One region of the Bacillus sp. XB1 genome, then DNA from elsewhere that is predicted to be linked to it. Evidence: riboswitches for the same ligand, from Rfam matches in the RefSeq annotation. Region 1 holds a riboswitch; the other holds the start of a gene.
The links. Region 1 has a riboswitch for FMN ahead of ribD (bifunctional diaminohydroxyphosphoribosylaminopyrimidine deaminase/5-amino-6-(5-phosphoribosylamino)uracil reductase RibD). Riboswitches for the same ligand answer to the same signal wherever they lie in the genome.
Positions count from the first base shown of each region.

Region 2: it holds a riboswitch for FMN, as region 1 does, so the genes downstream of both, ACK1U5_RS11115 (ECF transporter S component) here and ribD (bifunctional diaminohydroxyphosphoribosylaminopyrimidine deaminase/5-amino-6-(5-phosphoribosylamino)uracil reductase RibD) in region 1, are expected to answer to the same signal.

Region 1 covers NZ_JBNRIL010000002.1:715,379-731,965, reverse strand. Annotated here, with positions in the region: gene ACK1U5_RS19140 (NUDIX hydrolase) at 1-63, opposite strand, end outside; gene mciZ (Z-ring formation inhibitor MciZ) at 138-272, shown strand; gene ACK1U5_RS19130 (aldo/keto reductase) at 365-1,279, shown strand; gene ACK1U5_RS19125 (aldo/keto reductase) at 1,337-2,164, opposite strand; gene ACK1U5_RS19120 (GrpB family protein) at 2,292-2,816, opposite strand; gene ACK1U5_RS19115 (YqkE family protein) at 2,883-3,146, opposite strand; gene ACK1U5_RS19110 (bifunctional metallophosphatase/5'-nucleotidase) at 3,348-4,937, shown strand; gene ACK1U5_RS19105 (ribbon-helix-helix domain-containing protein) at 5,063-5,539, opposite strand; gene ACK1U5_RS19100 (alpha/beta fold hydrolase) at 5,661-6,659, shown strand; gene ACK1U5_RS19095 (Na+/H+ antiporter family protein) at 6,791-8,110, shown strand; gene ACK1U5_RS19090 (LacI family DNA-binding transcriptional regulator) at 8,135-8,998, opposite strand; gene ACK1U5_RS19085 (GNAT family N-acetyltransferase) at 9,098-9,580, opposite strand; gene ACK1U5_RS19080 (alpha/beta hydrolase) at 9,662-10,588, shown strand; gene ACK1U5_RS19075 (DUF2552 family protein) at 10,598-10,843, opposite strand; gene ACK1U5_RS19070 (CDGSH iron-sulfur domain-containing protein) at 11,132-11,338, shown strand; FMN riboswitch at 11,529-11,672, shown strand; gene ribD (bifunctional diaminohydroxyphosphoribosylaminopyrimidine deaminase/5-amino-6-(5-phosphoribosylamino)uracil reductase RibD) at 11,978-13,090, shown strand; gene ribE (riboflavin synthase subunit alpha) at 13,072-13,716, shown strand; gene ribBA (bifunctional 3,4-dihydroxy-2-butanone 4-phosphate synthase/GTP cyclohydrolase II) at 13,729-14,922, shown strand; gene ribH (6,7-dimethyl-8-ribityllumazine synthase) at 14,941-15,402, shown strand; gene ACK1U5_RS19045 (hypothetical protein) at 15,426-15,746, opposite strand; gene bioB (biotin synthase) at 15,928-16,587, opposite strand, start outside.
Region 2 covers NZ_JBNRIL010000001.1:2,172,624-2,189,210, forward strand. Annotated here, with positions in the region: gene ACK1U5_RS11055 (peptidoglycan recognition protein family protein) at 1-7, opposite strand, end outside; gene ACK1U5_RS11060 (DUF3961 domain-containing protein) at 87-323, opposite strand; gene ACK1U5_RS11065 (hypothetical protein) at 422-631, opposite strand; gene gudB (NAD-specific glutamate dehydrogenase) at 712-1,998, opposite strand; gene ACK1U5_RS11075 (genetic competence negative regulator) at 2,310-2,918, opposite strand; gene ACK1U5_RS11080 (MerR family transcriptional regulator) at 2,996-3,871, opposite strand; gene ACK1U5_RS11085 (metallophosphoesterase) at 3,871-4,647, opposite strand; gene ACK1U5_RS11090 (LysM peptidoglycan-binding domain-containing protein) at 4,715-5,194, opposite strand; gene ACK1U5_RS11095 (CPBP family intramembrane glutamic endopeptidase) at 5,217-5,780, opposite strand; gene recQ (ATP-dependent DNA helicase RecQ) at 5,780-7,309, opposite strand; gene ACK1U5_RS11105 (helix-turn-helix domain-containing protein) at 7,299-8,360, opposite strand; gene ACK1U5_RS11110 (ferredoxin) at 8,659-8,907, shown strand; gene ACK1U5_RS11115 (ECF transporter S component) at 9,029-9,607, opposite strand; FMN riboswitch at 9,770-9,909, opposite strand; gene ACK1U5_RS11120 (hypothetical protein) at 10,159-10,845, shown strand; gene ACK1U5_RS11125 (peptidoglycan DD-metalloendopeptidase family protein) at 11,010-11,624, opposite strand; gene ACK1U5_RS11130 (cob(I)yrinic acid a,c-diamide adenosyltransferase) at 11,709-12,290, opposite strand; gene resE (sensor histidine kinase ResE) at 12,428-14,203, opposite strand; gene resD (DNA-binding response regulator ResD) at 14,203-14,919, opposite strand; gene resC (cytochrome c biogenesis protein ResC) at 15,223-16,380, opposite strand; gene resB (cytochrome c biogenesis protein ResB) at 16,395-16,587, opposite strand, start outside.

The sequences.
Region 1 (16,587 bases):
TTTTATAACTCTACCATCAAAAATCGGCTCAGTTTTTACTGTTCTCTCTGCAAGATTACTCACACTACTTCATCTCCCTGTTCTATTTCCTATTCTTTCCTCATACATTTTACCACATTGAAAGGAGCGTGATAGAAATGAAAGTTTATATTTTACCAAATCGCGTCACTTTAGTCGGAAAAGCATGGCAAATTCGCCATAAGCTAAAGCAATATAGCAAAGAGTATACAACTGTACAAGAGTGGATTACAGCAAATAAAGTGAAACATTAATCATGCTTTTACGGGCAGTTAATGCGCAGCGAAAAGTAAACGTTTGTCAACCTCTTTTCCCTCTCGTACAATAAAGGTAAGGAGGTTGACCTATGAAAAAACGTCAATTAGGAAACTCAGATTTGTTTGTTACAGAAATGGGCCTTGGCTGTATGTCTCTCGGTACATCTGAAACAGAAGCTATGCATATTATCGATGAAGCGATCGATTTAGGAATTAATTTTTTTGATACAGCAGATTTATATGATTACGGATTAAATGAAGAATTTGTTGGAAAAGCCTTGAAGGGAAGAAGAGACCAAATTGTACTTACAACGAAGGTTGGAAATCGTTGGACAGAAGAAAAAAATGGCTGGTCTTGGGATCCTTCTAAAGCTTACATAAAGACTGAAGTAAAGGAAAGTTTACGTAGACTTCAAACTGATTATATTGACCTTTACCAACTTCATGGCGGAACGATTGAAGATCCAATAGATGAAACAATTGAAGCTTTTGAAGAATTGAAAAAGGAAGGTATTATTCGCCATTACGGTATTTCTTCTATACGCCCAAATGTCGTTCGTGAGTATGCAAAACGCTCAAACATCGTTAGTGTACTAATGGAATATAGCCTTTTAAATCGTCGCCCTGAAGAATGGTTCCCACTTCTGAATGAACACCAAATTAGCGTGATTGCCCGCGGGCCACTTGCAAAAGGAATTTTAACTGACAACAATGCAAGAAAAATAGAAAGAGTAAAGGAAAAGGATTATCTTTCTTATTCTTACGATGAATTACATACAACTCTAGCGAGTGTAAAAGAAACGATTGGAGAACGCTCTTTAACAGGAACAGCTATTCAATATTGCTTACATAATAAGACTGTTGCAGCTGTTATACCTGGTGCAAGCTCGCTTCAACAATTACAGGAAAATATACGAGCTAGCCAACAGTTACCTTTAACGAAAGAAGAATATATACAACTTCAAAAGATTGTTAAATATGACACATATGCTTTGCATCGTTAAAAATATCGAATTACCGATAAATAGAAGACTGTCTCCAGTATCAGGAGACAGTCTTTTTTATAACGTATCATATTTATCAGGATTCGTTCCTACATGTAAATCACGATTCAACGTGTTAATTTGACGTATCTCTTCTTCAGTTAGTGCAAAATCAAAAATAGTAAAGTTTTCTTTAATACGAGATGGTGTAACAGATTTAGGAATTGTAACAATCCCGCTTTGAATATCCCACCTTAATATAACTTGTGCAGGTGTTTTTTCATATTTGTTAGCAATAGCCTGAATGATTGGATGCTGGAATACTTCTCCGCCCCTCATTAACGGACTCCATGCTTCCATTTGAATTTGCTCATCTTGACAATAATTGCGCAACTCAAATTGCGTCAACATCGGATGAAGTTCCACTTGGTTTACCATCGGCTTCACTTTGCAATTTGGTAATAATAGTTCTAAATGATGTTTATGAAAATTAGAAACACCAATCGCGCGCACTTTACCTTCTTCATACAATTTTTCCAAAGCTCGGTACGTATCAACATACTTCCCTCTTACCGGCCAATGTATTAAATATAAATCTACATAGTCCATTTGTAATTTTTTTAAACTCTTTTCAAATGCCTCGAGTGTCTCCTCATATCCTTGATCGTCGTTCCATACTTTTGTTGTAATAAATAGATCTTCTCTTGGAATTCCTGATTCACGTATCGCCTCTCCGACACCGCTTTCATTTTCATATACAGTTGCTGTATCAATCGAACGGTATCCAACTTCTAACGCTGTTTTTACTGCTTGCTTTACTTCGTCTCCTTCTTTCGCTTTATATACGCCTAGACCAATCATCGGCATTTTCACGCCATTATGAAGTGTAGTTGTTGGAATATGCACAGTCGTCTCCCTTTCATTGTTACATTTTTTATAAGCCACAACTTTATTTCAACAAGATTCATCCCAAAAGTCAAAACATACGTACAGTTTACATAACACTTTTATATAGTTAAAAAATAACGTGAATTCATTCATTCACGTTATTTTTTCTCCATTCTTTCGCTTTTTCATCCACATTGCGCACAAACTCATTTTTTCCTTCCGTATATAACGCGCCATCATATGTATACTTTTCGGCTAATTCTTTCTTTAAGGTTGCATATGTCTCTGCTTCTTCACAATGAGCCATCATATAATCACGAAATGCTAAATGCCTTACTATCTCTGGATTTCCTTTTTCAAACACGTGTAAATGATACGAACGTTTTTCTTCAGTTCCATGAATAAAATATCGGCGTCTTGAAATACCATTTTCCCCTTTTACGATGTAACCAAGCTCTATAAATCGTTCATTCCACCCATCTACTCTTTCGATATTTTCTACTTCCATGATCATATCAATAATAGGTTTAGCTGCCAGTCCAGGAACTGACGTACTTCCAATATGATGAATTTTTACCGTTTCTGGCATCGCTGATTTTAATCTTTTAGCCTCCATTTGAAATTTTTCACTCCAATGGTTTTCATGTGGAACAACGACAATTTTTCTCATTCTAACTCCCCTTTTCTTACAAGCTCGTCAAAAAATGATCAGTGGTATTTCACTGATCATTTTTTATTATTTAAAGTCTTTCCAAGTAAGGTTACTTTCACTTAGCAGTTCTTCAAATGATTTATTCTTTTCACGTTCTTTTTGTTCTTGGCGCTTTCTTTCCAGTTCAGCTGCCTCTTTTTCCTCTTCTCTCACTTGCAACTCTTTCTTCTTACTCTTTAATTGTTGCATGAGTGAATCATTTAATTGATCGCCTAATGTAAGTGTTTCTTTCTTTGGTTGATTCACTTGCGATTGTCTTTGCATTTGTCTTTGTTTCTTTTTCTTCATGCTACTCACCTTTTACTTTTTTCTCCATTATAGTAGATACACGATGAAATCGACAATAAAAAAGGGTCTTTACTCTATTATTCACTTTTTGTAAATATGTTAATTTTTCGAAAAGACTAAATTTTTGTGTAGCTATAATCCTATGAATCTATTAAAATTATGTCGTATGATGTCAGATTATAAAAAAAGGAGAATTATATTATGTGGAAAAAAATTATTCCTGCCGTTGCTGTTTTAAGCACCATTACTTTTTCAAGCGTATTTGCCGCTCCCCCATCTCAGAATCCAGCTGAACAAAACCGCTACATAGACGTACAAATGCTTGGTATTAATGATTTCCATGGACAACTAGATACTGTTAAAAAAATCAATAATAAAGAAGCTGGTGGCGCTGATTACTTAGCTACTTATTTAAAAGAACGTAAAAAACAAAACCCTAATACACTTCTCGTACATGCTGGTGATATCGTCGGAGCTAGTCCACCAGTTTCAGCATTATTACAAGATGAACCGACAATTGAATTTTTAAATGACTTAAAATTTGATGTTGGTACAATCGGAAACCATGAATTTGATGAAGGTATTGATGAAATGCAACGCCTCATTTACGGTGGATATCATGAAAAAACAGGAAATTTCAAAGGAGCTAACTTCCCCTATGTAGCTGCTAACTTCTACAACAAATCAACTGGCCGCTTATTTTTACCACCGTTTACTGTAAAAATGGTAGATGGTGTTCCTGTAGGATTCATTGGGGTTGTTACAACTGATACACCAAATGTCGTTATGCCTACGATGCTTAACAATGTACAAATTACTGATGAAGTAGAAGCAATTAATAAATCAACACAACAATTAAAACGTCTCGGCGTTAAATCTATCGTCGTTCTTGCTCATGTCGGTGGAACAACCGATGAGTCTGGGGTAACAAATGGCGATCTTACTCGAATTGCAAATGAAACAGACCCAGAAGTTGATGTTATTTTCGGTGGACATAGTCATACGTATGTAAATGGTACAGTAAATAATAAACTAATTGTCCAAGCAAATTCATACGGAACGGCTTTCTCAGACGTGGATGTAACAATTGATCGTAAAACAAAGGATATTGTAAAGAAAAAAGCTGAAGTTGTTACAACGTATCATGAAGGTGTAGAACCTGATAAACAAGTAAAGAAAAAACTAGATCAATATAAAGAAAAAATTGCACCACTTGTAAATGAAGTAGTCGGAAAATCTACAGCACCTATCGACCGTAAACAAAATGATGCTGGTGAGTCCACTCTTGGAAATTTAGTTGCCGATGCTCAGCGTCAAACAATGCAAACTCAAATCGCCCTCATGAATCCTGGTGGCATTCGTAATGACTTAGATGCTGGTGATATTACGTGGGGTGAGTTATACGGCATTCAACCTTTTGGAAATCAATTAATTAAAGTAGATTTAACAGGTCAAGACATTCGCGATATTTTAAATCAGCAATGGCAAAAAGGAACAACAAGAATGCTTCAAATTTCAGGTATTCAATATACGTGGGATGCAAATAAACCAAACGGTGAAAAAGTTACAAATATACGTTTAACAAACGGTGAAGAATTATCTCCATCTAAAATGTATAGCGTAGTTGCAAATGCCTTCTTAGCTTCTGGCGGTGACGGATTCGTATCATTTAAAAATGGTAAAAATGCAGAAACTGGTCCAAACGACTTTGAAGCGTTAGTCGATTACGTAAAACAATTAAAAGAACCAATTCAGCCAGTTATTGATGGAAGAATTCAAAAAGTAAATTAAGTGTTTCTCTAATAATAAATTTCATTTTTCACGCCATAAAGGATTTATACTGATCCTCTATTTTATATGTAATATACATCATAAAAAGGATACTCGTTCTTCCAATGAACATAGTATCCTTTTCTTTAGTTATCAAAATGTGATGTTTTGTCAACTTCATATTGCTGTAAAAATTGGTGCAACGCCTCTTCTACAAGTTTAGATTTTTGAACTCCTTTCGATTCTGATATAAGGTCCAATTGTGATAATATTTCTGTATTAATAGAAAAGGTTCGTCTCTTCTTCTCTGTACTTTTACTCATAATTGGTACAATTACTTCTTCTCTTTTTCTTAATAATTCATAAATGCTTTGTAATTGCTCATAAATTAACAATTGATAATCTGTTTTCTCATATTGAAGGGCGGTCGCTTCTTGGAGTTGTAAGTGACGTGGTTCTTCTCCATCTCCTACAAAAATACGTTTCTTCTGCTCTCCATCATATTCGTATCCAATCAATCTTAATTTCTTCGATAATGTATACGGGCTTATTTCAAGACGTTTTGCTATAATAGCGATGGGTTCACGTCTATTTAAACCATCTATAATTTCTCCAATCGTCACAATTTCCCTCCTCCCGTGTTGAAATGACACTAGTATGGTATGTTACAATGATTTTCTAACAGTATATGCAAAATGAATAGCCTGTGCGATTCATACGATTTCACAAAAGGAGGTTTTCAATATGCTTTTTCGTAGCTACACCCCTCAGTTCTATAATGAAAACAAACAACTCATTCCTAATAGTATCGCTACGATAGAAAGCGTTATGATTAATAATCGAAAACAAACTCTCCTTATGCGTGGACAAAACGTAGAGCAACCTATTTTATTATGCTGTCACGGCGGACCTGGGATGGCACAAATCGGATTTATTCGCCATTTTCAAAAAGAATTAGAGAAGCAATTTATTGTTATTAATTGGGATCAGCGCGGGGCTGGTAAATCCTTTTCACTGAAAGATTTCGGAGCAAATTTCACAATCGAACAATTCGTTTCCGATGCAAAAGAAGTGATTCAATATGTACTTAAAAGGTTCAACAAACAAAAACTATTTCTCGCTGGTCATTCTTGGGGAAGTATTATTGGGCTTAACATAGCACATCAATATCCAAAGTATATCGAGGCTTACATCGGTATTGGGCAAATTGTACATATGAAACAAAATGAAGAATTGCTATATCAACATTTAATTCATTCTGCAAAAAAACATGATCATAAAAAGGCATTAGCTTCCCTTTTAAAATTAGGCAAACCACCATTTTTAGATACGAGACGTCTCATTATTCAAAGAAAGTGGCTTGGCACATTTGGAGGCGCAATCCAAAACGGATCTTCCTTTTCTTTCATACGAAAAGGTTTCTTTTCTCCTGAGTATACGCTATTAGATTGGTTCAAGTTTCTCGCAGGAAATTTAAAATCTGGCGTTTTATGGGAAGAAATGCTGACAATCGATTTCTTTTCTTCTATCTCAAGTTTATCTATTCCAGTTTATTTTTGTTCTGGTCGCTATGATTATCAAACTCCTTATGCACTCGTTCAAGAATATTGCGATATTATTGAAGCGCCTATAAAAAAGATGATTTGGTTCCCAAATTCAGCACATTCTCCTGATTTAGAAGAACCAGAATTATTCGCTAATTCTTTGCAATCAATTAAACAAGAGCTAGCTTTTCAGCATTAGTAACAAAAGGCTCTTTTACATTTCATAGAAAACATTTTATAATAATATGTCGCAAGTATGTATAAACATAGCAAAACATTTCATATTTACTTGTCTTAACAGAATAAATATTTAGGGAGATTACATTTATTATGAACGCTGTACTCGTCGCAGTAGCAATTATGCTATTGCTTAGTTTGTTACGTGTCCAGGTCATTGTCGCCATCATTGTTGGAGCTTTAACAGGCGGAATTATCGGCGGACTCGGTATTTCAGAAACGATTAACACTTTTACAACTGGTCTTGGAAATAGTGCTCCAATCGCTTTAAGTTATGCAATGCTTGGTGGTTTCGCTATTTCCCTTTCCAAAACAGGACTTCCAGATGCTATGATTCAAACTGCATTAAAATGGATTGGCAATGAACAAGACACGAAAAAACAAGTTTATTCTAAAATACTTATTTTATTCATTATTTTAACGATGGCTTGTTTCTCACAAAATTTGATTCCTGTTCACATTGCTTTCATCCCCATCTTAATTCCAGCACTTTTAAAAGTATTAAATGAGCTGAAAGTGGATCGCAGACTTGTCACATGTATTATTACATTTGGATTGATTACTCCTTATATGTGGATCCCTGCAGGATTCGGAAAAATTTATCATGACGTATTACAAACCAACGCTGCGCAAAGCGGCCTTACATTTGATGTCACACTTATTCCAAAAGCAATGACTATTCCAGCAATTGGTATGATTATTGGATTATGTGTAGCGGTATTCATTACGTACCGAAAACCTCGTACGTATGAAACAGAACAAATTCATACTACCGAAAATGAAATCGTTCCCTATACAAAACGTAGCATTACTTTCGGGTTATTATCTATTATTGCTACATTAACTGTTCAATTAACAACCGAATCAATGATTTTCGGTGCTTTAGCAGGTATTATCGTCTTATCAGTTAGTGGCAGTCTACCACTTAAAGAAGCAGATGCGATATTAACAAGCGGAATGCGTATGATGTCCTTCATTGGCTTTGTTATGATTGCTGCCGCTGGATTCGGCGCTGTTCTTCGAAAAACAGGACATGTTGAATCTCTGGTGCAAACGAGTGCACATATAATCGGAAATAACAAACCACTCGCTGCATTTCTTATGCTCGTTATTGGACTTCTCGTTACGATGGGAATTGGTTCATCCTTTTCAACCATCCCTATCTTAACAACCATTTTTGTACCTCTTTGCATTCAGCTTGGATTTAGTCCAATGGCCACAATTGCAATTATCGGTACAGCCGGAGCACTAGGTGACGCAGGATCTCCAGCATCGGATAGTACCCTTGGACCAACATCCGGTTTAAATGCTGATGGTCAGCACCATCATATATGGGATACATGTGTACCCACTTTTCTACATTACAATATACCGTTACTTATATTTGGCTTTATTGCCGCAATTACATTATAAAAAGGTGCGTATAAAACGCACCTTTTACTTTTTTATTTTTCCTTTTAATTGTTGAAAAGCTACTTTTCCGTTATCTTTGACATAGCTTTCAATTGTCGGTAGTGATGAACCTATCCATTCACACTCTATACTCCCGTTCGGTCCAACAATTTTTAATTTATCTGGTATATGTATATTTAGAAATCTCGCTGACCGAATTAACTCAATAGCAATCTGATCACTTGAGGCTACAATTCCATCTACATACGGATTGTTTTGCAATAATGTAATAAATTGTTTATTTGTATACCCTTGTACACATTCTTCTCGATAAGAGATTCCTTCATCCCAAACAGCGTCTAAAAACCCTGCTATATGATCTTCCATTTCTTCACTTTCTTCTCCCTCACCGAAATATGCAAGAAAGTGACACCCTTTCTCTTTTAATAAAGAAACAGCTCTCTGTCCACTTTCATAATAATTTCCATGTGATTGTTGCTCATCGATCACAACAAACGGAAATGGAATTTTTCCTACACTTTTAAAAACTGCTCTTGTCAAAATAACACCTGCAATGTTATTTTGCTTCAGCATATGTATGTATCTATCTTTATTCTCTATATTACAAATAATGATTTGATAACCTTCTTTATATGCTATTTCCTCAATACAATGTAGCAAAGTGATGTTTGATTGGTTACATAAATTATCTACAAGTAATGCAATTATCGTTGAATTCTCTTTAAATAGTGGCTTCGCTGCACTGTTTGGCCTATAACGTAATTCTTCAATTGCTTCCTTTACTTGTTTTACTGTGTCCTCATGAACGTATCCTTTTTCATTAATAACTCGTGAAACGGTTGCGACTGAAACACCTGCCAATTTTGCAACATCACGTATAGTTGCCACATCGTCACCCCTTAATATGGTAATAGATTACAAATTTACGGTAACCTAAATTACACTATCCGTCAAGATTAATAACTCACATTTCTGAAAATTGTTACATCATTTCACTAAACGATACTCCAACTGAATTTCATGTAAAATTGGGATATTATCATATCCAATACGTGGAATTTCTTTCTTTATTTTTCGTGCCTCCTCTACCGCATTCACATATAAATTAGTCATTACAAAATTACGTTTTTGGTAAAATCGTAACGCATTCATATTATCATTTGTTGTAATAAGCCAAACCTGTCTGCACCGTTCTTCTTCTGCAACTTGTAATACACAATCCACAAGTTTCGTCCCTATTCCTTTTCTTTCTTCAAAGCTATCTAGCGATACAATTTCGCACATATTCCCGATCACTTCATACGTTATAATTCCGATTATTCTGTCATCTAAGAGCGCAACAAATCCTGGCAACTCTTCTAACTGATGTCCCTTACCACGTGAAACCATCAATGAACTTCCCCAGTTCTCACACATGAACATTCGGATTGTTTCTTTCATCGCTGGCGTAATTTTTTGTATATGCAGCATTTCCTATTTCTCCCCTTTTATATCATTGTGATACAATATAAGTGTATCACATGTAACGGTATTTGGAGGATGAGGTAAAGTATGAAACGTTTTTTTGCAGCATTGTTTACTATACTAGGTGCAATAACTGCCCTTGGGATTTTCTTTACAAATAAAGTGATGTACTTAAAGAAAAAAACAGAGGAAGAAGTACTCGAAAGAGAAACGAAAAAACATTTTCGTATAGAGGATTTTGATGCTCTTCATAAAGAAGAAATTCATATCCCTTCACAATTCGGATACGACCTTCACGGATATTACATTCCTGCTGGTCATTCCACCAATAAGTTTATGGTTTTTTGCCACGGTGTAACTGTAAATAAAATAAACTCTGTAAAATATGCAAACTTATTCTTAAAAAGGGGATATAACGTCCTCATTTACGATCATCGTCGTCATGGTAAAACTGGCGGAAAAACAACAAGCTATGGATACTATGAAAAACATGATTTAAAATCCGTAGTTGACTGGCTAAAAAACCGTTTTGGCACCAATATTACACTTGGTATTCATGGTGAATCTATGGGAGCTGCAACACTTCTTCAATACGCAGGACTTGTAGAAGATGGTGCTGATTTCTATATTGCAGATTGTCCTTTCTCTGATTTTCACGGACAATTACAGCACCGTTTAAAGGTTGAATTCCATTTACCAAAATGGCCTTTATTACCTTTAGCAAACGCATTTTTGAAAGTTCGTGACGGTTATACAATTCGTGAAGTTTCACCAATCGACTGTATAAAAAACATTAACAATCCCGTTCTCTTTATTCATAGTAAAGATGACGACTATATTTTAGCTGATATGACAAAAGCGTTATATGAAGCGAAAGAAAATAATAAGCAGCTTTATATTGCAGAACACGGTGCACACGCTTGCTCTTATAACGAAAATAAAGAAGAGTACGAAGCAGCCGTCGATCAATTTTTAAACACATATGTGAAAGAAACAAAAAACAGGCTTGCATAAGCCTGTTTTTTATTGCGCTAAAACGTCTGTAACTTGTTCCATATTTTCAGAAATCCATTGCATTGCATCATCTAACGTTGGGAATTCTGTCGTTTGAAATGTTACTTCATCTTGAAGTAACCAAACATCCTTTGCCTCTTGCCCTACACCTGCAATGGACCAATGTAACAAACTATATGGATGATTATCATTCAAAAATGATGCCCACGTGCGCTCATTTGCAATGTTTCGTAATGTATGTAATTGTTTATCCATCTCTCGTCACCTTACTCTAGTCAGTTATGAAAACTATTATAACACTCTCTTCTTTCTCAAACAAAGTGCTCTTTTTTCTCCGCTATTTGCGGGCAGTAAAACTCCCACCTCAAAATTCGGCTGAAACAAAGAAGTTAGGTAAGAGATTAACTGCCCCTAAAAGCCCGATTGGTTCAACTAATAATTAGTGGGGGATGCCTCCCTCACTAATTAAAGTTTCACTTTATATTGCCAAGCACTTCCCTTGATTATATGATGAAATTAAGCGTTTGGGAAGGAGGGATAACGTTGGCAAAAGTACAAATTAAAGTAAATGATAATGGCTCTTTTCGCGTTACAGGGGACGTGGAATTAGTCGACTCACAAGGGAATGCATTCCCAGCAAAACCGGCATTTTCTTTATGCCGTTGTGGTTTATCAAAAAATATGCCTTATTGCGACGCTTCGCATAAAGGTAAATTCGAGTCTGTTGTTAGAGCACCAGAGGCAGAATAATTTTACATGTGACATGCACATTTTTTTGTGCATGTTTTTTCTTTTTAGCAACTCCGTTATATCCCTTCTCTTTACAACATTTCTAATACTTTTATTTCCATTCCAGCCTGCATATATTTTCACACAATTCTTCACATTCGAATATTTTTTACTAGCCTTTTATTTTTTTTGTGCTATAATTTGAGCAAACAGCATCCTTCGGGGTCGGGTGAAATTCCCAACCGGCGGTGATGAAGTGAAAACTTCTAAGTCCGTGACCCGTTTTCAACTCGAAAACGGTGGATCTAGTGAAACTCTAGGGCCGACAGTATAGTCTGGATGGGAGAAGGATATGTTTCTAGTTTTTTATATAGTGAATACACTTTTATTTCAGTATGCATATTTTTAAAGATTCATTTTGATTCTTTATATATGTTTAATTTTCTATACTTATTTTTTATACTGAAATAAAAAGAGACAACTAGCGTTTAAAAATTCGATATTTTGCTAGGTTTTTTCCTTATGCAAAAATATCAATTATCGTTAGGTTTCTTTCCTATGCTTTCGTATTCAAACTATATTTCTAGAAATCACGTCTCCCAAACCCCAAGGATATTAAATCCTTGGGGTTTTTTGATTTTTTTTGGAGAGGTGAAGAAAATGACAGATCAAGAATATATGAGGATTGCCCTGCAGTTAGCAGAAGGAACATCAGGACAAACAAGTCCAAATCCTATGGTTGGTGCTGTTGTTGTAAAAGATGGAAACATCGTTGGTATGGGCGCTCATTTACGAGCTGGTGAAGAACACGCAGAAGTTCATGCCCTTCAAATGGCTGGTCAGAACGCCAAAGACGCTACCGTTTATGTAACACTGGAACCGTGTAGCCACTTTGGAAAAACACCACCTTGCTGTGAATTGCTCATCGAAAAAGGAGTTAAGCGTGTTGTAATTGCTACTCTCGATTGTAATCCGCTCGTTTCTGGTAACGGAAAAAGAAGATTAGAGGAAGCTAGAATTGAAGTAACTACTGGTGTTCTTGAAGCAGAAGCAGTTTTATTAAATCGCTACTTTTTTCACTACATGAAAACGAAACGCCCTTTTGTAACAATCAAAACAGCGATGAGCTTAGATGGAAAAACAGCAACTGTAACTGGTGAAAGTAAGTGGATTACAGGTGAAGAAGCACGTGCTGATGTTCACCAATATCGCCATACACATGATGCAATTCTTGTTGGAGTGAATACAGTTATAGCTGATAATCCTCATTTAACAACAAGAATTCCAAATGGTGGGAAACATCCTATTCGCGTTGTTTTAGATACCCATTTACGAACGCCACCATCTTCTCATGTTATAACAGATGGTTTAGCACCGACATGGATTATTGTCGGTAAGGATGTAAAGAAAGAGAAGATATCTTCTTATGAATCTAAAAATATAGCTATATTCCAAATGGAAACGAAGCATATAGAAATCGAGGACCTTCTTTCCTTTCTTGGAGAGAAACAAATTCTTTCTCTATTCGTTGAAGGTGGCCAATCGATTCATGCAAGTTTCTTAAAAACAAACAATTTTAATGAAATTGTAACCTATATAAGCCCGAAATTAATTGGTGGGAAAGATGCTCCTACTTTATTTGGAGGAAATGGTTTTTCAAAATTACAAGATGCGCTTTCCTTGAAAATTCAAGAGATGAAACAAATTGGTGATGATATAAAAATCGTTGCGAATGCCCGAAACGAGGTGACGAAATGTTTACAGGAATTGTAGAAGAATTAGGAACGATAGCAAACATGCAACAAAGCGGAGAAGCGATGAAATTAACGATTCATGCAAAGAAAATTTTATCAGATGTTCACTTAGGTGATAGTATCGCGGTTAACGGTATTTGCTTAACTGTAACAAACTTTACAACTACTTCATTTACAGTTGATGCAATGCCCGAAACGATGCAGTCGACATCACTTCGTATACTTAAACCGCACTCTAAAGTAAATTTAGAGCGAGCAATGGCTGCAAACGGACGATTCGGTGGACATTTCGTTTCAGGACATATTGATGGCATCGGAACGATTTTAAATAAAAAACAACATTACAATGCCGTCTATTACAAAATAGCAATTTCTGATGAACTGCTGCGCTATTGTTTGCAGAAAGGGTCCATTGCTGTTGATGGAACGAGTTTAACGATATTTGCTATAGACGAATCTTCCATAACGATTTCACTCATCCCGCACACAGTAAGCGAATCTGTCATTGGGGAAAAAAATGCCGGAGATATCGTAAACATTGAGTGTGACATGATTGGTAAATATATCGAACGCTTTATTACTAAACCTACAAAACGAGTAGGTTCAATGACTGAAAGCTTTTTACAAGAAAACGGATTTCTATAAGGGGGAAGCACAATGTTTCATCGTATTGAAGAAGCTCTAGAAGATTTAAAACAAGGTAAAGTCGTTATCGTATGTGATGATGAAAACCGAGAAAATGAAGGCGATTTTATTGCTTTAGCAGAGTACATTACACCAGAAACAATTAACTTTATGATTACACATGGCCGTGGTCTCGTTTGTGTACCGATTACAGCAGGGTACGCAGAACGTCTACAATTAGAACCAATGGTATCTCATAATACAGATTCACATCATACTGCGTTTACAGTGAGCATTGACCATGTTTCTACAACAACAGGGATTAGCGCTCACGAACGTGCAACTACGATACAAGAATTGTTAAACCCCGCATCAAAAGGCGCTGATTTCAATCGACCTGGACATATCTTTCCATTAATTGCGAAAGAAGGCGGTGTCCTGCGTCGTGCAGGTCATACAGAAGCTGCTGTTGATTTAGCAAAGCTATGCGGTGCCGAACCAGCTGGAGTTATTTGCGAAATTATAAATGAGGACGGCACGATGGCACGTGTACCTGATTTAATAGAATGCGCAAAACAATTTGATATAAAAATGATTACAATAGAAGATTTAATTGCTTATCGCCGCCATCATGAAACACTTGTGACGAGAGAAGTGGAAATTACATTACCTACAGATTTCGGTACTTTCCACGCAATTGGCTATTCTAACTCATTAGATACGAAAGAACATATCGCACTTGTAAAAGGTGATATTTCAACAGGTGAACCGGTACTTGTACGTGTTCATTCTGAATGCTTAACAGGAGATGTATTCGGTTCACATCGCTGCGATTGCGGACCACAACTCCATGCAGCACTTGCTCAAATTGAGCGTGAAGGAAAAGGTGTTCTTCTTTATATGAGACAAGAAGGAAGAGGCATTGGGCTTCTTAATAAGCTTCGCGCTTATAAATTACAAGAAGAAGGATTCGATACTGTAGAAGCAAATGAAAAACTCGGCTTCCCTGCTGATCTTCGTGATTACGGTATCGGTGCTCAAATATTAAAAGATTTAGGTTTACAAAGCTTACGATTATTAACGAATAACCCAAGAAAAATTGCTGGCTTACAAGGTTACGATTTAGAAGTAGTCGAGCGTGTACCGTTGCAAATGCCGGCAAAAGAAGAAAATAAATCATATTTACAAACGAAAGTAAATAAATTAGGACACTTACTAAACTTATAATTAAAGGAGAGATTTATTATGGTATTCGAAGGTCATTTAGTTGGTACAGGATTAAAAGTTGGAGTTGTTGTTGGACGTTTTAACGAATTTATTACAAGTAAGTTACTTGGCGGCGCTTTAGACGGATTAAAGCGTCACGGTGTAGAAGAAAATGATATTGATGTTGCTTGGGTTCCTGGTGCATTTGAAATTCCTTTAATCGCTAAAAAGATGGCTAGTAGCGGAAAGTATGATGCTGTTATTACACTAGGTACTGTAATCCGAGGTGCTACAACTCACTACGATTACGTTTGTAATGAAGTAGCAAAAGGTGTTGCGTCTTTATCACTACAAATGGACATCCCAGTTATTTTCGGCGTATTAACGACAGAAACAATTGAACAAGCGATTGAACGCGCAGGTACGAAAGCTGGTAATAAAGGATATGAATCAGCTGTTGCTGCAATTGAAATGGCTCACTTATCAAAACAATGGGCATAAAAAAAAGAGGCTGCGGCCTCTTTTTATTTTTTCACCTTTTTTTGTACATCTTTTATTAATTCATTCATCGTTTTTCCTTCTGTTTTTATATGAAGAGCTTGTGCTGTTCTCCATACATTCTCTCTTTTTTTCGCTTCTTCTATAATAGTAATTTCTTTTCTAACTTCCTTTAAATCTTTTCCTTCCGTTTTCAATCCAAAATGTTCAGCTTTCGTTCGAAAGTGTTGTTCGATTCTTTGTTGCATCTCTTTTTGTTCAGGATTTTCAGCAGCCTTAACTGGATCAGAACTTATTGCTTTTATTAAAATTAAACAAGTCATAATCGCTAATATGTATTTGTACATGTAAAATCCTCCAACCCAATATAAATTACATATTTACTATGTACAACTAGGGCTTGGAAAATTCGTCCACAAAAATTCTTTTTTTCGTTCAAAAACCAATAGTATCAAGCGTTCACAACTATTTATTACATTTTATTTACAAAAAAGCAAACTCTTTTACAAGTTTGCTTTTTCATCTATCTTATAATGCACATTCTTCAATCTCAAATCCTAAATCTGCAATCATACCCCAGTCCGCAGTCGGCTCTTGCCCAGCTGTCGTTAAGTAGTCCCCGACAAAAATAGAATTTGCTGCAAATAAACCGATTGGCTGTACAGAACGTAAATTGATTTCACGTCCTCCTGAAATACGAATTTCTTTTGTTGGGTTTACAAAACGCATCATTGCAAGTACTTTTAAACATTCTACTGGCGTTAACTCTTTTTGCCCTTCAAGAGGTGTCCCCTTTACAGCAACAAGGAAATTACAAGGGATAGAATCTGCATCTATACGTTGTAATTCAAATGCAATTTCAGCACGCTCTTCAATTGTTTCTCCCATGCCAAAAATTGCTCCAGAGCATGGTGAAATACCAGCTTGTTTTGCTTTTTGAACTGTATCAACACGATCATCATACGTATGAGTTGAACAAATACTATCGTAATTATTTGCATGTGTATTTAAGTTGTGATTATAACGGTGCACGCCTGCTTCCGCTAAACGTCCTGCTTGATCTTCATTTAAGAAACCTAAACAACAACAAATCTTCAAGTCTGTCGTTTCACGAATTTCCTTAACTGCTCCAATTACGTGATTTACCTCTTTATCCGTCGGACGACGACCAGACGCTACAATACAATA
Region 2 (16,587 bases), on a different contig from region 1:
TCGCCATTGCTACCAACTCCCGCTCTAGAAGATTACCTTACTTCCTTATATATGTATTCGGTAGCAATGTCCTTATCGCATATTTCTTACGCGAAGAGAAAATCGAAAATATTTGAAGTGAACACCATAAACAACAAGATACTTACAGCCACTCCATAAAAACCGTAAAACCAAACACAATCTTCTTTCGTATCTAAACCGAAAAATTTATTTACCGATTGTAATAATGTGCCACGCTTGCTTTGTTTGTTTCGTAATACTTCCACTCGCTCTACAACATCTGCTGGCATCATAAATCTTTGGTCTACTGTCATTTTCATCATTTATCTCTCCTTAAAATCATTTCCGTTTTGTTTATCTAAGGAGAGTATAGCACGTTTGTTCGTGTAGAACAAGCGTTCTTTTTTATTTTTATTTTATTTTATTTTTCAGCAAGCCAAGTAAAAATTGAGATTACAACGGCAATAATCGGCCCTACTACAACCACACCAAATATCAGAAACAGTAGCCCTTCCCCGAACATCCGAACGGTACTTATTTTGCGAGCTTTCATCGTTCTTGCGAGTTCTCCCTCTAACCTATTAACCTTTTCTTCTAATTGTTCTACTCGTTCCAACATTTCATTCTCCATATACAACACCTCATTTAATACTTCAACAAAAAAACGTGATTCCCTCGAAAGGAAATCACGTTTTCTCAAGATATAATATTTTATACCCAACCTCTGAAGCGGCTTGCTTCAGCCATTTTACGAACACCAACCATGTACGCCGCTAAGCGCATGTTCACTTTACGAACTTGTGCTGTTTCATAAATAGAATCAAATGATCTTACCATTACTTTTTCTAAACGTTGTTCTACTTCTTCTTCAGTCCAGTAGTAACCTTGGTTATTTTGTACCCACTCAAAGTAAGATACTGTTACACCACCAGCACTTGCTAACACGTCTGGAACAAGTAAAATTCCGCGATCTGTTAAAATTTTAGTCGCTTCTAATGTTGTTGGACCATTTGCAGCTTCAACAACGATTTTCGCTTTAATATCATTAGCATTTTCTTCTGTAATTTGGTTCTCAATTGCAGCTGGAACTAAAATATCGCAATCAAGTTCTAACAATTCTTTGTTTGAAATTGTATTGTTAAATAACTTTGTTACTGTACCGAAGCTATCACGACGGTCTAATAAATAATCAATATCTAATCCGTTTGGATCATGTAACGCGCCGTAAGCATCTGAGATTGCAATAACTTTCGCACCTGCATCATGCATAAATTTAGCTAAGAAGCTACCAGCATTACCGAATCCTTGAACAACAACGCGTGCACCCTTAATATCAATGCCACGTTTTTTCGCAGCTTCGCGAATACAAATTGTTACACCTTTCGCTGTTGCTGTTTCACGTCCATGTGATCCACCTAGTACAAGCGGTTTACCTGTAATAAATCCTGGTGAATTAAATTCATCAATACGGCTATACTCATCCATCATCCATGCCATAATTTGAGAGTTTGTGAATACATCTGGAGCTGGAATATCTTTCGTCGGTCCTACGATTTGGCTAATTGCTCGTACATAACCGCGGCTTAATCTTTCTAACTCACGGAATGACATTTCACGTGGATCACAAATAATTCCACCCTTACCTCCACCATATGGTAAATCAACAATACCACATTTTAAACTCATCCAGATTGAAAGTGCTTTCACTTCATTTTCTGTTACATTCGGATGGAAGCGAATTCCACCTTTCGTTGGACCAACAGCATCATTATGTTGCGCACGATATCCTGTAAATATTTTAACAGTCCCGTCATCCATACGAACTGGTATTTTCACTGTCATCATACGAATTGGTTCTTTTAATAATTCATATACTTCGTTTGGATAACCCAATTTTTCTAACGCTTCACTAATAACAATTTGTGTTGAATTCAATAGTTCAAAATGTTGTTCCCTTTGTTGTTGTGTTTTTGTTTGAGTTCCCTTTTCGGCTACCATAGTAAGTAAACCCCCTGTAATTTCACTTGTTTAGTAAACCTTCATTGCCTAGTATACACCCTTAAATTTGGAATGCAATAGAAAACGCTAACAAATATATACAAACTATTTTCTATTGCAAGCGTTTTCACTATTATTATAGTCCTTTTATTACTTTTAGAAAAGTAAAATACTTAAATATTTAAATATTTTTTATTTTCATCAACCACACTCCCATAAAACTGCATATTTTATTTTCAAAAAGTATGTTCGAGTATTTACAATCATCCCTTCCCTTCTCCAAATAAGAACAAAACCTCAGCTATGTTGTATTAGCTGAGGTTTTGTTTTTTCACAAAGTAATTGTGTATTTGTTCTATCGCGTTAACATCCATTAATTCTTTACCGTACTCCATGATGCGATAAATGGTTGCTGTAGACGGATTACCGTATTCCGCTAAAATAGCTATAAAATCCGCCTTTAACAATTGAATTTGTTCCTCTTCTTCCACCCAAAGATAGAAGCGCTCATCCCACGTATATAGCTTTCCGCCAGTTACACCAAGGTTATATAAGCGATTCGACAGGTTAATTACGTCATCTAGCGTAGCAAACTCATATAATATATGCTCACTTTCATCTAGAGTCACTTGCATTTCAATAAACTCGTCACGGAACTCATCATCTGTATCTATTTCTTGATTTTCTTTCGTTACAATTACAACCATCCCTTGTGCTTGTAGAGAAAACACTTCAACTGCAATCGGACCATCTGCTTCAAATCCTAATTCCTTATTTGCTTCTTGCATCATATCACGAAATAATTGCTGTACTTTCGGTGCATTTCTCCATAAATCTTCTTTCGTTAATCCTCGTTCAGATAAATCATCAAATGTTAGAAAAATTTTTATCTTATTGTAATTTAATCGTTCCAGCCTCATCTCATACCCTCCCTACGTAACCAATGCATCTAATTTTTATTATATGAAATAGAAAATAGATGGTTCTTTTCGAACAACTATTCCGACATTTTTAACCATCCATCCCATTCTTCTTTCGTATCACCAATTAAGATTGTTTCAATGTCCAACTGGTTTAGAACGCCTAGCTTTCCGATAAATCCAACAGAAAGAGATTCCCTTTTTTCTTGTAATAAATTTATAAAGTTCATCGTCTTTTTCATTTCTTGTTCGTCAGCAAAAGATATAAATACATATTTCGGCTGTATTTCCTCTACCGCTGATAACATACCATCTTCAGCTAAGCTTGTCCTAATATATATCGCCTCATATCCTTTTAAGCGTAAATAAGTTGAAAAAATAAATCCTTTCAATGCATCCTTTTCTAACACAATAACTTTGTGTAAAGAGGAAAACATTGAGGCATTGTGATACACCATCCCTAGACGCGTTTGTAAAAATGATAGTGCATATTGAAATTGCACCATTGAAATCTCATTATTATTTTTTGACGTTAATAATTTGTCTGTCACTCGAAGAACAATACTGGCAACAACCTTCTCTGTTGAATATATACTAAAAGCTTCGTTTAATAATGCAGCAATTGTAATTTCATCAAATTTTAACAAAGCTTGTAGCAAATCGTCCACTAAAACAACTTCTTTATCGAAATGTATCTCTTTTTGAACTGTACTCTGCAAACGATTTTCTTCTAATAATTGAACTGCTTGTCCAATCATCATACCGGAAGAAACTTTTTCCATTAACCATTTTAAAATTTGAATATGCTCTTCTGTATATAAACGATGCCCAGCTTGATTCCGCTTTGGGGCAATAATTTGATATCGTCTTTCCCATGCACGAAGCGTACTCGGCTGAACTCCAATTATATTCGAAACGGCTTTTATATTGTATTTCCCATTAAGAGTTGGCATCATTTCCCTCCGCACAATGTAATGATGTGTGTTTGAGCAGGTGCTCGGAAACGAAGTGGTATCAATGTTGTTCCATACCCATTACTAACAAAGAGAATCGTATTTAAATGGTTATATACGCCACCTTTTAAATATTTTTTAGATGGGAATAATCGGATTTGCCCTCCATGCGTATGTCCACTTAAGACAAGTGAAATCTGTTCATTTCCAGACATTTTTTTTATTATATCAGGGTTGTGACTAACTAGGATACGAAAACCATCTTCTTTACAATCCGCCAATGCCAAATCTAGACGATCACGGTGCAATCCAACATCATCTATACCGAGCAAACAAATTTTCTCGCCTAATTCAGACTCAAATACCACTCTTGTATTATCTAAAACTTTTACGTTATTTTCTAATAATAACGCATCTAATTCATGATATTCTATCTCATAATCATTGTTTCCCCACACAAAATATACAGGAGCTACCTCTCTTAACTTTTGAATATTCGCAGAGATTTTTGATAAAGAGACACCTTTCTCTGCTAAATCTCCTCCGATAATTACGAGATCTACTTTTCCTTTTACTTGTTCAATTAACAAATTCGAAATGACTCTTCTATGAATATCAGAAATAAAAAACACATTTACTTTTTGAAAACTTTTCGGAAATTCTTTAAATACTAAAGTATGTTCCAACACCGTATTACGCATCGCTTCTTTATACATCACAAGAAGCAATAAAATCCCCATGCCTATGAGAGTACTGAATAATATAATCCATATCATATTTTTGACTCCCCTCCTCATAAAGATAATCCTAGGCTTTTATAACAAACGGTGATCGCTTAACTCACTAGCTTTCTTGCTTTGTGGACTTATCTTTTATCGGAATTTTTAATTCTTGACCTGCACTCACTTCATCTTCTTGCAAGTTATTATACTTTTTAATTACTTCAATTCCATTTCCATCTGAAAAATATTGCTTCGCTATACTTTCTAAAGTTTCTCCCTCTTTCACAGTATGCGTTATTACTTTTTCAGAATGTTTCTGCGACTCAGATTTAGCTGAATCAAAGAAGATTACTTCAAACGCACTTTTTCCGGCATTATTACTATCACCCTTCACCTGAATATATTTATCCGTGTACCACAAAATACTAATCGGCAGCAGAATGAATAGAAATGTTAAAACCCGGACGAAAATGTGATTTATTTTAAACTTTTGTTTTTTTTCTTTATTTCTATGAATTTCACTACGCGGCGGTAAACTTTCTTTTTCTTCCACTCGCTCAACTTCTAATTCCTCTTCAAAATCAGGAATTCGTTTCCTCATGTTGTTCACCACCACCTTCCATTTATTTTCTTAATTGGAGTCCCATTATAAAATCAACAAGAAAGTGTGCAAAGATTGTTATAAACAAATTTCCTGTCCATTCAAATACATAACCAAAGACAAAACTAATGAAACAGACGAAACAAAACAAAAATGGCTTTGTTATATAACGAATATGTAACACTGCAAATACGAAGCTCGCAATTACAATTCCAAAATGAGTCTGTACTACACCTCTAAATAAAAATTCTTCTGCAAAACCAATTAAGAACGTAATAACGAGTAAGTGTAGAACGGACATTCCTCGAAACATCTTATCGTTAATACCACCATCATCAAACCAAGACTCCGGAAACACTCGCATTGCAACATAATCTAATAACACAATACCAATCGCTAACAAACCACCTATAATAAGTATAGATACTGGTTCCCATTTCCATAAATTAAAGACTTCTTTTACATCTTGAAATAATATATATGCCAGTAAACAGCCAATACCGATAATAATTAACTGTGTTATATATAGATTCAGCCTTATTTCCTGCGGACTCATATCTTCAACATTATGCCTTTGAATGTTCATCATTCCTCCATCTTTTCTAGGCCGAAAAGCTTTTGTAACTCTGTTTCCCAATTATAGTCGAAATCCGATTGTTGCGCTCGTCTTTTTTTATAATCTTCTTTTATAATACCGCAATAATCGCAGCAATTAATTAACTCTTGCTCTTTCCTATAACCGAACTGTTGCAGCACATATTCACGTCTACACCCTTTAACTTGTATCCATGATTTCATATTTTCTAGCTCACTATATTTATTACGCAACCTTATTTCTACTTCAGCTATTAATCGGTTCATAATTTCATCTGACAAACCTTCTAATAATAATCTTCGTTGTTGTATAATTCCAACCTGTTCGAGATGATAACGAACGAAACGCCAATATTGCTCATTAAATCTTGCTGCATTATAACAAATTTCTTCTACATCTTCTATTGGTAATTCTTTCGTTTGAAACATTCTTTCTTGTAGTAAAGAAAATAAAAATTGTATTTGTGACTTACTTGGCAATTCATCCTCAATGATTGAAATTGGTAAATCATGATCCAGCGGACTACATAATAAAATAGCTATACTCGGTTCGCCATCTCTTCCAGCTCTTCCGATTTCTTGTAAGTAAGAAGCTATATTAGTTGGATAATGAAAATGAATAATATATCGCGTATTCGCCTTATTTACCCCCATACCAAATGCACTTGTGCATATTACAAGTTGCAATTGATCGTTCATAAACTGCTGTTGAATTAACATACGCTCTTCATGTTCCATACCACCATGATAAAAAGCTACACCAGTAACACCTTTCCCTCTCAAGTATTCCGTTAACCTTTCTGTCCACGCTCTACTTGAGCAATATACAATCCCCGGCCCTTGTAAATACATCACCTGCTCTAAAAGCGCCTCTTTCTTTTCTTCTATCGTCTCTACAAATTGCACATCCATTGCAATATTAGGACGATCAATAGAGTATACATGTTCCGCGGCACCCTTTAAATTTAAACTATTTGCGATATCCTGCAGTACCCCTTTTGTCGCTGTGGCTGTCAATGCTAATACTGTAGGAGAACCAATATTTTCAATAACTACATTTAGTTTTTTATAGTCCGGTCTAAAATCATAACCCCATTGAGAAATACAATGAGCCTCATCAACAACAAATAATGAAATATGAATTTTCTTCAATTCCCTAATTAATAACTCCGACTGTAACATCTCTGGTGAAACAAAAATAAATTTATATGAAGATAATTTTTTCATCGCTTCTCTTTTTTCATTTAATGTCCGAAAACTATTAAATGCTATTACTCGGTTTTTCACAACATACTTTAATTGTGTCACTTGATCTTCCATTAAAGATAATAACGGTGATACAACAAGCACTGTTCCTTCTCGCATAAGCCCCGGAAACTGATAGCACATAGATTTCCCTCTTCCAGTCGGAAGCATTGCTATCACATCTTTTCCTTCTAATAAATCTGTAATAACTCCTTTTTGACCTGGACGAAATTCAGAATATCCAAACCACTTATATAAATATTCTTCAAGTTTCATTTACACCCTCCATCCGCGCTAATACAAGACGAACTTCAAAATAAGAGATATCTTCTCCAACCGCTTGTTTCAAAACACGTAACTTCCGCGTTTGCAATGCTTCAATTACTTTTATTACTTTGTCTATCTTTTCTTTTTCCATAAACATTTCAATAGAAAAATCTTTTTCTCGCAAAGCAATTTCAACAAAATGATCTTCTATCGTTGCAACCTTTAAATTCCGAATCGTCGCTATTTCTTCTAAAGAACGTCCTTGTCTCCAAAAATTATATGTTTTTTTCGTGGATAAACTAAATAATTCAGCTCTCTCATTTGGATAAGATATAATTTCAGCTAATAGTGGAAATTCATTTTCTTTATCACGAACTTCTTGTATAAAGAAATGCATTGTACCCCAAAATAAAAAATACACCCTGAATATATCTTGTTTCGTAATTTCTGCTAATTGTTGCAATGTACAACCAATACGTTCATAACCCGTTAGTCGATATGTTACAATCGTCGCTTCTATCGTATTGCTCTTTTCTAAAAGATTATGTACTTCCGTCCATAGTTTTCTCGCCAACTCACTTCTCTTATATGGTATTCCTGTTAGAAAACGTTTCACCCACATCATTATTTCTGTATCTTGCTGAATTGGGATAAACTTCGTATTATTCTGTTGTAAATTTGATATAGTTTGAATAATTAATGATAATCTTTTCCAAAATGTTTCACCTAATTCACCATAATGTAAACCATGCAAATGCGCCGGAAAAGCATAAACTTCCCCCCATTTATGTAACTGCATTTTACCCGTAGGTGTTAACACATATGTATTTTCATGTATTTCTTGAATAAAATTCGCTTGCAACAACTTTGCAACTTCACCATCATAGTCATTTCTATTCAATGATTTATATATTCCGAACAAAAAAGAAATTCGGAACATATTTCCATCTTGTAAAGTTTGCGAAGAACGTTTGCCCTTTAGTAAATAATAAATAGAAGAAACGGTTCTTTCACCATTCAATTGTTTTAAACAATGCAACAAAGTATATTGTATTTGCATGACCGCTTCCACCTTCCAATCTTAACTTCATTCTTTTCAGTACAATTACACTATCTACTTTCGCTCATTAAACTTATCATATAAGAACTATATACTTGTATATATTCTATTGTATCAAACGAAATCATATTTACGTATTTTGAAAATCTTATGACATAATTCAAAAATAAGTTGACACTCTAATTGATAAGCATTATCATTATAATTTTATGTTGAAAAGTTTTACAAACCGTTTTACAATAAGGTTATAATTTTTATGGCGAGCTTTTCACATACATATTATCAGGAGGGAAAAAAGATGGCAAAATATACAATCGTTGATAAAGATACTTGTATTGCATGTGGTGCTTGTGGCGCTGCTGCACCAGACATTTATGACTATGATGATGAAGGTATTGCATTTGTAACATTAGATGATAACCAAGGTATCGTTGAAATTCCAGATGTATTAATTGAAGATATGATGGATGCATTCGAAGGCTGTCCAACTGACTCAATTAAAGTTGCTGACGAATCATTTGACGGAGACGCTTTAAAATTCGAATAGTCTTTTATTAACTTCAAAAAATGCCCCTCATATTGATGAGGGGCATTTTTTGTATCTAAATTTTATTTTCCTTAATAAAAAACCATTAGTAGTTTCACACTACTAATGGTTTTAATATATATTATGCATTTTTCATTTTTGCAAACACCCATACTTTCAGGCGTGAGAATAATGCTACAAATACAATTGTTACAACAATCCCTTTAATTAAATTAAATGGTAAGATTGCCGTTACAACCGTTGTTCTTATAGCTTCGCTAGACATAGCCGGTGAATTTAAAAACCAAGTGTAAGCCGGGAATATGATGATGTAGTTTAATACACTCATAATAAGCGCCATTGTAATTGTCCCTAGCATTAATCCTGTAGTTAAACTCTTCACAGTACGATACTTTCTAAATAAGAAAGCTGCTGGTCCAATAAATAAACATCCTGCAATAAAGTTTGCAATTTCTCCAACTGGTACTCCCGTTAAACTTCCTTGAATCCCGTAATGTAAAATGTTCTTTATCGCCTCTACAATCACTCCTGCTACTGGTCCAAAGATAATTGCTGCAATTAGAGCTGGTACATCACTAAAATCAATTTTCAAAAATGGCGGAAGCCCTGGGAACGGGAAATCTAACATCATTAGTAAATATGCAATACTACTTAGCATCGCTACACTCACCATCTGCACTACACTGTTTTTTTGTTTCATCTTTCTCTCTCCTTTTCCATCGATCATCTCATGGAAAGTGGAAAGGTTCTGCTATGCCTATTTTTTCATAGAACGAAAAAACCCTTTGTGTTTTACACAAAGGGAGAATTTAAGGCACATCAAACAGACGTTCAAATCCATATCTTTTTTGAACGCTTGAACCTCCATCTTCTCCCATCCAGACTATACTGTCGGCTTTGGAATCACACCAAATCCTGCCTTAACGGCTCGCGGGCTTAGAACAAAATCATAAATAGTTCATCACCGCCGGTCGGGATTTTCACCCTGCCCCGAAGATAGACCGATATTCTATTTTCCCCTTCATTATACAACAACCTCATAACATTGTGAACTAAAAAATTGTAACTTATTTAAAATTAGTTATTTATTTTTCGTAACAAAAAAATAAATTGCGAGATATTTTACAATACAATCCATATTTTTTATTATTCGGCATTTCTCTTTTGAATTACCTAGTCATATATAATTAAAAGTGATAAGATATTGAATTGTTAAGATAAGAACATTTTCTGAGTTATGGAGGAAATGTCATGAAAAAAGACAAGAGACATTCTATTCGAGAAGCAATGAAAAAAAACTTAAGAAAAGAATACTTTTACTTAAAAAAAGAATTACTTTTCTACTGCCCAATTGATTTAGGCACATTCTCAAACGAGACATACTATGCTACTTTCGATGAAGATGGCATTAGTATTTATCAGTATGATAAAAAAACAGAAAGTAAATTAAAATTGTGTGAGCGTCATCCGTGGAAGAGTTGGAATAAAGTGAAGATTGATCACTATTTGACAACTTCTCAATTTATTTTTCAGGGTGAGCGAAATTGGATCTTATCTCTTTTTCAAAAAGGAAAAGAAGCTCAAAAAATTATTGAAGAGCATACATCTTTACAAACAGAAGTTGTTTCCCGCTCTTTCTTAAAAAAACTTCCTGGTTTTCGTTCTAATACACCACTGAATAAATACATCGGTAGTATTTGTTACACTGCACTTATTGCATTTTTATTAAAATGGATGATTCCATTTCAAGCACCACAAATCGCCCTGTATTCTATTTCGATTGGTTGTATGCTTCTTGGCCTACTTTGTTTGACAATCGGTTTAATTGAACCGACTATCGTACTGTTTCGAACAAAAGAGAAAACAAGAACAAAAGTTTTTTACTTATATAGCTATTTAGCTATTTCTGGATTTATATGTGTCTTTATTTTTTGGTAAAAGAAGCCGTCCCAAAATAAATTTTGGGACGGTTTTCTTTTAGATATAGATGCTCTAATTCACTCAATAGTTCTAGCAAAAGCGCCCATATAATTTCATTTACATTGAACCTTATTTAAGAAGAACATAAATTTGTTCAAAGTTTAATTTTTGAAATGTTTCCTTCACTTAACATATAATTGTTGATTAGGATAAATTAGCTCTTGCTGCAATCCATTTTTTTCTTTAATTTCCTTAAGTGTCATACTAAATTTCCGTGCAATACTAACTAAAGTATCCCCTTTTTGTACGACATATAATGATGAAGAAACAACTTCATTTCTTTGTTCATTTAAAACAAGCAATGGGTTCATCGCATTCTTTTTCGCCATCGTCCATCTTCCTTGATGAAGTTCTAGATGTAAGTGTGCACCTCGCGATTCTCCCGTGTTCCCTACTTCTCCAATTTTTTCTCCTTTGGAAATATAATCTCCTTGCCCCACATATCTCTTATTTAAATGTGCATATACAGCCTCATATTCTCCGTGTTTAATAAATACAACATTTCCATAACTACTTGAATAATAAGACTTCGTTACCCTACCATCTTGAATAGCTGCCACAGGCGTTCCAATCGGCGCAGCTACATCAATACCATAGTGTTTTCCATGCCTTGTCCCAAAATAATCACTTATCTGACCTTCAACAGGCCATGTCCATCGATTTTCTTCTGCATAAACATGTAATTGAGATACAAACAGCATACTCAATAACATGACGCCGCATTTTAAAACTTTCATATACATCCTCCGTTTTCTAATTACCACCATACCTTCTCTATTTTGGTATATTACAGAAAAAAGTATACAAAAAAAGAAAGTGAATTACTCCACTTCCTTCTCTTTCTTATCACGAAAAACTAATGCACTACGGTTATACTCCACATCTTTCACTTGTAATCGGGCATTTATTACTCGAGCTATCGCAAACAAATAATCAGATAATCTATTTACATACTTTAAGACAACTTCATTTATTTTCACTTCTTTTTGCAATGATACTATAGAGCGTTCTGCTCTCCTTACAACAGTACGTGCAATATGAATAGTAGCCGCCGCCTCGCTACCACCTGGCAAAATAAAGCGTTCTAATGGCGGGGCTTCTTCTATATATAAATCAATCTTTCTTTCTAAACTTTCAACCATCTCAATTGTCACTTTATAAGGAATTTTTTGTTCCACTATTGCCAAGTCTCCTCCGCAATCAAATAGTTCATGTTGAATATTTTCGAGCTCATTGTAAATATCTCTAAAAGCCCCGCCTTGAACCTTAGTCATTGCATATCCAATATGAGAATTTGCCTCGTCTATTGTTCCATACGCTTCCACACGGATATCATCTTTATCAACCCTGCCACCTATTACACTTGTCGTTCCTTTATCTCCTGTTTTTGTATATAATTTCATTTCTTCACAGCACCCTCTCTTGTTATTCTTGATTCGACCAAGATAGAAAAAAGTTCTACCATTCTTTATTTAATTGAGTTTACAAAAAAATAAAAAACAGCAGAACTTTATTCATTATCAACTTTAAAAAAGCATATCTAAATTATACGATTCGGTAAATATACAGAGAATGTAGTTCCTTCTCCAACAACACTTGATACAGAAATTTTACCGTCATGGCCTTGAACAATATTTTTCGCAATTGCAAGCCCGAGTCCTGTTCCACCCTTTTTCCCACGTGTTCTTGCTTTATCAGCTTTATAGAAACGATCAAATAAAAATGGAATATCCTCTTCTGGAATGCCTACACCCGAATCTTGTACTTCAAAAATGAGGCCATTATTTTTCGTATCAATTACAAGCGTTACATGTCCACCCGCATTCGTATGACGAATTGCGTTATCAATCAAGTTCGTCAACACTTGTTCCATCCGATCTGCATCAAACGCATATTCTTCAATCTGATTCCGGAAATCAACTGTTAGTTCAACTTCTTTATCCTTTGCAATCCCTTGGAATTTACGACCAATTTTTTCCACAAACGGATGTATGTCCACTTCACCAATATGTAACTCTACGTGACCGCTTTCCATACGAGCTAAATCTAACAATTCATTTACAAGTTTACCTAAACGAACGGATTCATCATAAATGATTTGAACAAACTCATCTATTTCCTCTTTCGTTTGCACAATATCATCTAAAATCGCTTCACTATACCCTTGCAGCATGACCATCGGTGTACGAAGTTCATGTGATACATTCGCAATAAAGTCTTGACGCATTTTCTCAAGACGACGTTCTTCCGTCATATCTCGCAGTACCGCTACAGCCCCACGAATTTTCGTTTGATTGTAAAGTGGTGTCATAAGAACTACATAGTTCCCTTTTTGTAAATTAATTTCAACAACTTGTTGTTGCTCGCTTTCTACAACGAGATGGAATAGTTCCACAAGTTCAGAAGGTAATTTTTTACTTAACTCTATCTCTTTTTCTTCTTGCCAAACTTGTAAGAAATGTTCAGCCGGTGGATTAATAACTACGACTTCACCTTCTTGATTTAACGTAATAACTCCATCTGCCATACTACTCAAAATACTAGCTAACTGTTCTTTTTCTTGCTGCAAAGCATTCATATTAAACTTCAACTGTTTACCCATTTGATTTAAGGCCGTTGCCAGCTCACCAATTTCATCCTGAGATACCATAGGAGCCTTTGCATCAAATTTCCCACGTGACACTTCAAAAGCAACCTCACGCATTTTACGAAGCGGTGCTGTAATCCGAGTAGATAAGAAGAACGCAAAGAAAGTTGTTAATATAATCGCAATCCCAGCGGCTAAGAAAATGAAATCAGTCGTTCTCTCCATATCTTTTATTGGCACTTGTAAAGATTCATATACGAACACTGCGCTTTGATTTTTTGATTGCACTGGTTTCCCAACGATCACAATATCATTTTCAGTGCTTTTATTCTTTCTACTATCAGAAGCTTTTCTAATGTTGTTCTTAATTTCTTTTTTGTCCGTAAAAACAGCGGCTAATTCTTTATCTTCTTTTAAATTATCCATTGTAAGGGTGACTAACCCTTCTTGTTTCGGTGAAGAAGAGATTTCCTTGCCATCTTCTACAATAATAATCCTTGAAAGTGGATCAGAGAATTTGTACGCGATGTTCTCAATCGTTTTTACATCGGCACCTTCTTCAATTAATTCCGTAACACTTGTTGCGACTTTTTGAAGTCTATTTTCACTCATATCAACATAATACGTTCTAAAAAATTGTGAAAGTAAAATCGCAACAAATCCAAGAACAAACGAAACGAGAAGTAATATGGTCATCCATAACTTCCCTACTACACTTCTCCAAAGCATCAGTCGTTCACAACCTCAAATTTGTAACCTACACCCCAAACAGTAACAATCATTTTCGCTGCATCTGGTGATTTTTTGCTTAACTTCTCACGTAAACGCTTTACATGTGTATCAACTGTACGTAAATCTCCGAAGAATTCATATTGCCATACTTCTTTTAACAGCTGCTCACGATCGAATACTTTATCAGGAGCTTTCGCTAAAAATAATAGTAACTCATATTCTTTCGGCGTTAAGTTTACTTCATTGCCATCTGCAGTAACACGGTGTGCATCGTTATCAATTGTTAAGTGAGGGAATACAGTAACATCTTTTGTCGTTGTATCTTGTGTAAAGAATGTTGTTGGTACAGCACGACGTAATACCGCTTTCACACGTAGCACGACCTCACGTGGACTAAACGGCTTTACAATATAATCATCTGTTCCAACTTCAAATCCTTGTACTCTATTTACTTCTTCACCTTTTGCTGTCAGCATAATAATTGGTGTCGCTTTCTTCTCACGAACCCCTTTACATACTTCAATGCCATCTTTACCAGGCATCATAAGATCTAATAAGATTAAATCGTAATCATTTTGCAACGCCATTTCTAAAGCTGTATCACCATTATCTGCTTCTTCAATCGTATATTGTTCTCTTTCTAAGTACATTTTCAATAAACGACGAATACGATCCTCATCATCTACAATTAAAATTCTTGATTCATTTTCCATCTCTACCCGCTGCGTACTCTCACCTCAGCGGTTCACACCTACCCTTCTTTAACTATTATGTTGCGCTATTCTCGTTTATTTAAGCAATCTTCTAAATGTTTCACTTCCCATATTATGCTTCACAAGAATAATAAATTTTGTTCAATTTTTTTCCAAAACTATGTATTTTTTTTGAACTGTATATAATGTCCTCGACATCATTTTACAAAATCAACCGCTACTTTGTCATGTTTTTCTCAAAAAAGAAGAAAAGTTGACAAAAATAAAATAGGAAAGTGACATGCACTCTCCTATTTTATTTCTCTATGCATATGAATGTAAACCGGCAATAATTAAGTTTACTACAATAAAGTTAAACATAATGATTGCAAAACCAATTACTGCAAGCCAAGCTGATTTCTCTCCATGCCACCCTTTAGATAATCGTAAATGTAGTACTGCAGCATAAAAGAGCCACGTTATAAGTGCCCAAACCTCTTTCGGATCCCAGCCCCAAAAGCGCGTCCACGCTATTTGAGCCCAAATCATCGCAAAAATTAATGCACCTAATGTGAAAACTGGGAATCCAATTGCAATAGATCGATATCCGATTTCATCTAGTAGATCACTATTCGTATTCTTTACTAACGGCTGAAGTGCCGCCGATACTCGCTTCCGTAAAACGAGTCTTAATACAATATACAGTAATGTTCCAACTAACACTGACCAAATAACAGTATTTAATTTTTTTGCATTTACAATTGTTGGAACTTCAACTGCCGGTTCTAATTTATTTTCTGTCAGTAACTTCCCTTCATGCGGTCCAACTAAAGCCGGAAGATTGTACTTCATTTCCAGTTGTTGTTCATTTTTATCAATCCATTGAAACTTCGCTTCATATTTCATACTAGAAAATACCGTTGTTACTCCAATAAATCCAACTGTACAAACAAGTGTAAATACTACCGTCTCTAGCCAAAATGTACGTTTACTTCTCGTCGATTGATCTACATTTTTCAATAAATACATAACGCCTGTAATAAAACTAATCGCTAAAATGGCTTGTCCTGCTGCTGCAGTCGTCACGTGAATATGTAACCAATTACTTTTTAAAGATGGAATAAGCGGAGATATTTCCCTCGGAAACATACTTGCATAGGCAATTAATAAAAGCGCAACTGGTAATGCAAATAGTCCGATTATGCTTACACGGTACATAAAATACATGACAATAAATGCTCCTACAAGCATCATGCCGAAAAATGTACCGAATTCAAAAAAGTTACTAACTGGCGCATGCCCTGATGCAATCCACCTTGTAACAAAATATACTGTTTGTGCTATAAACCCTAAAATTGTAATCGTTATTCCTACATTTGCCCATTTATGACCCTTTTCTTTAATGGCTCCCCCAAAAAATAGAGTCGCAATTAAATATAAAATAAATGCGGTAAAGAGAAAGTTACTACTTATTTGCACCATATCGTTTCCCCACCTTAACTAATTTTTTTATCAATTACTTTATCATTTGGCTGTGGAATTGCTGTACCTTCTATTACTCTTTCAATATCTTTCTTTAAACCGAACCAATTTTTATTTGTATGCCCTGCAATCCACCATTCATCATTAACACGTTGTATCCAAATACGGCGATGATTCCAATACATACCTTGAATGACACCAACCATA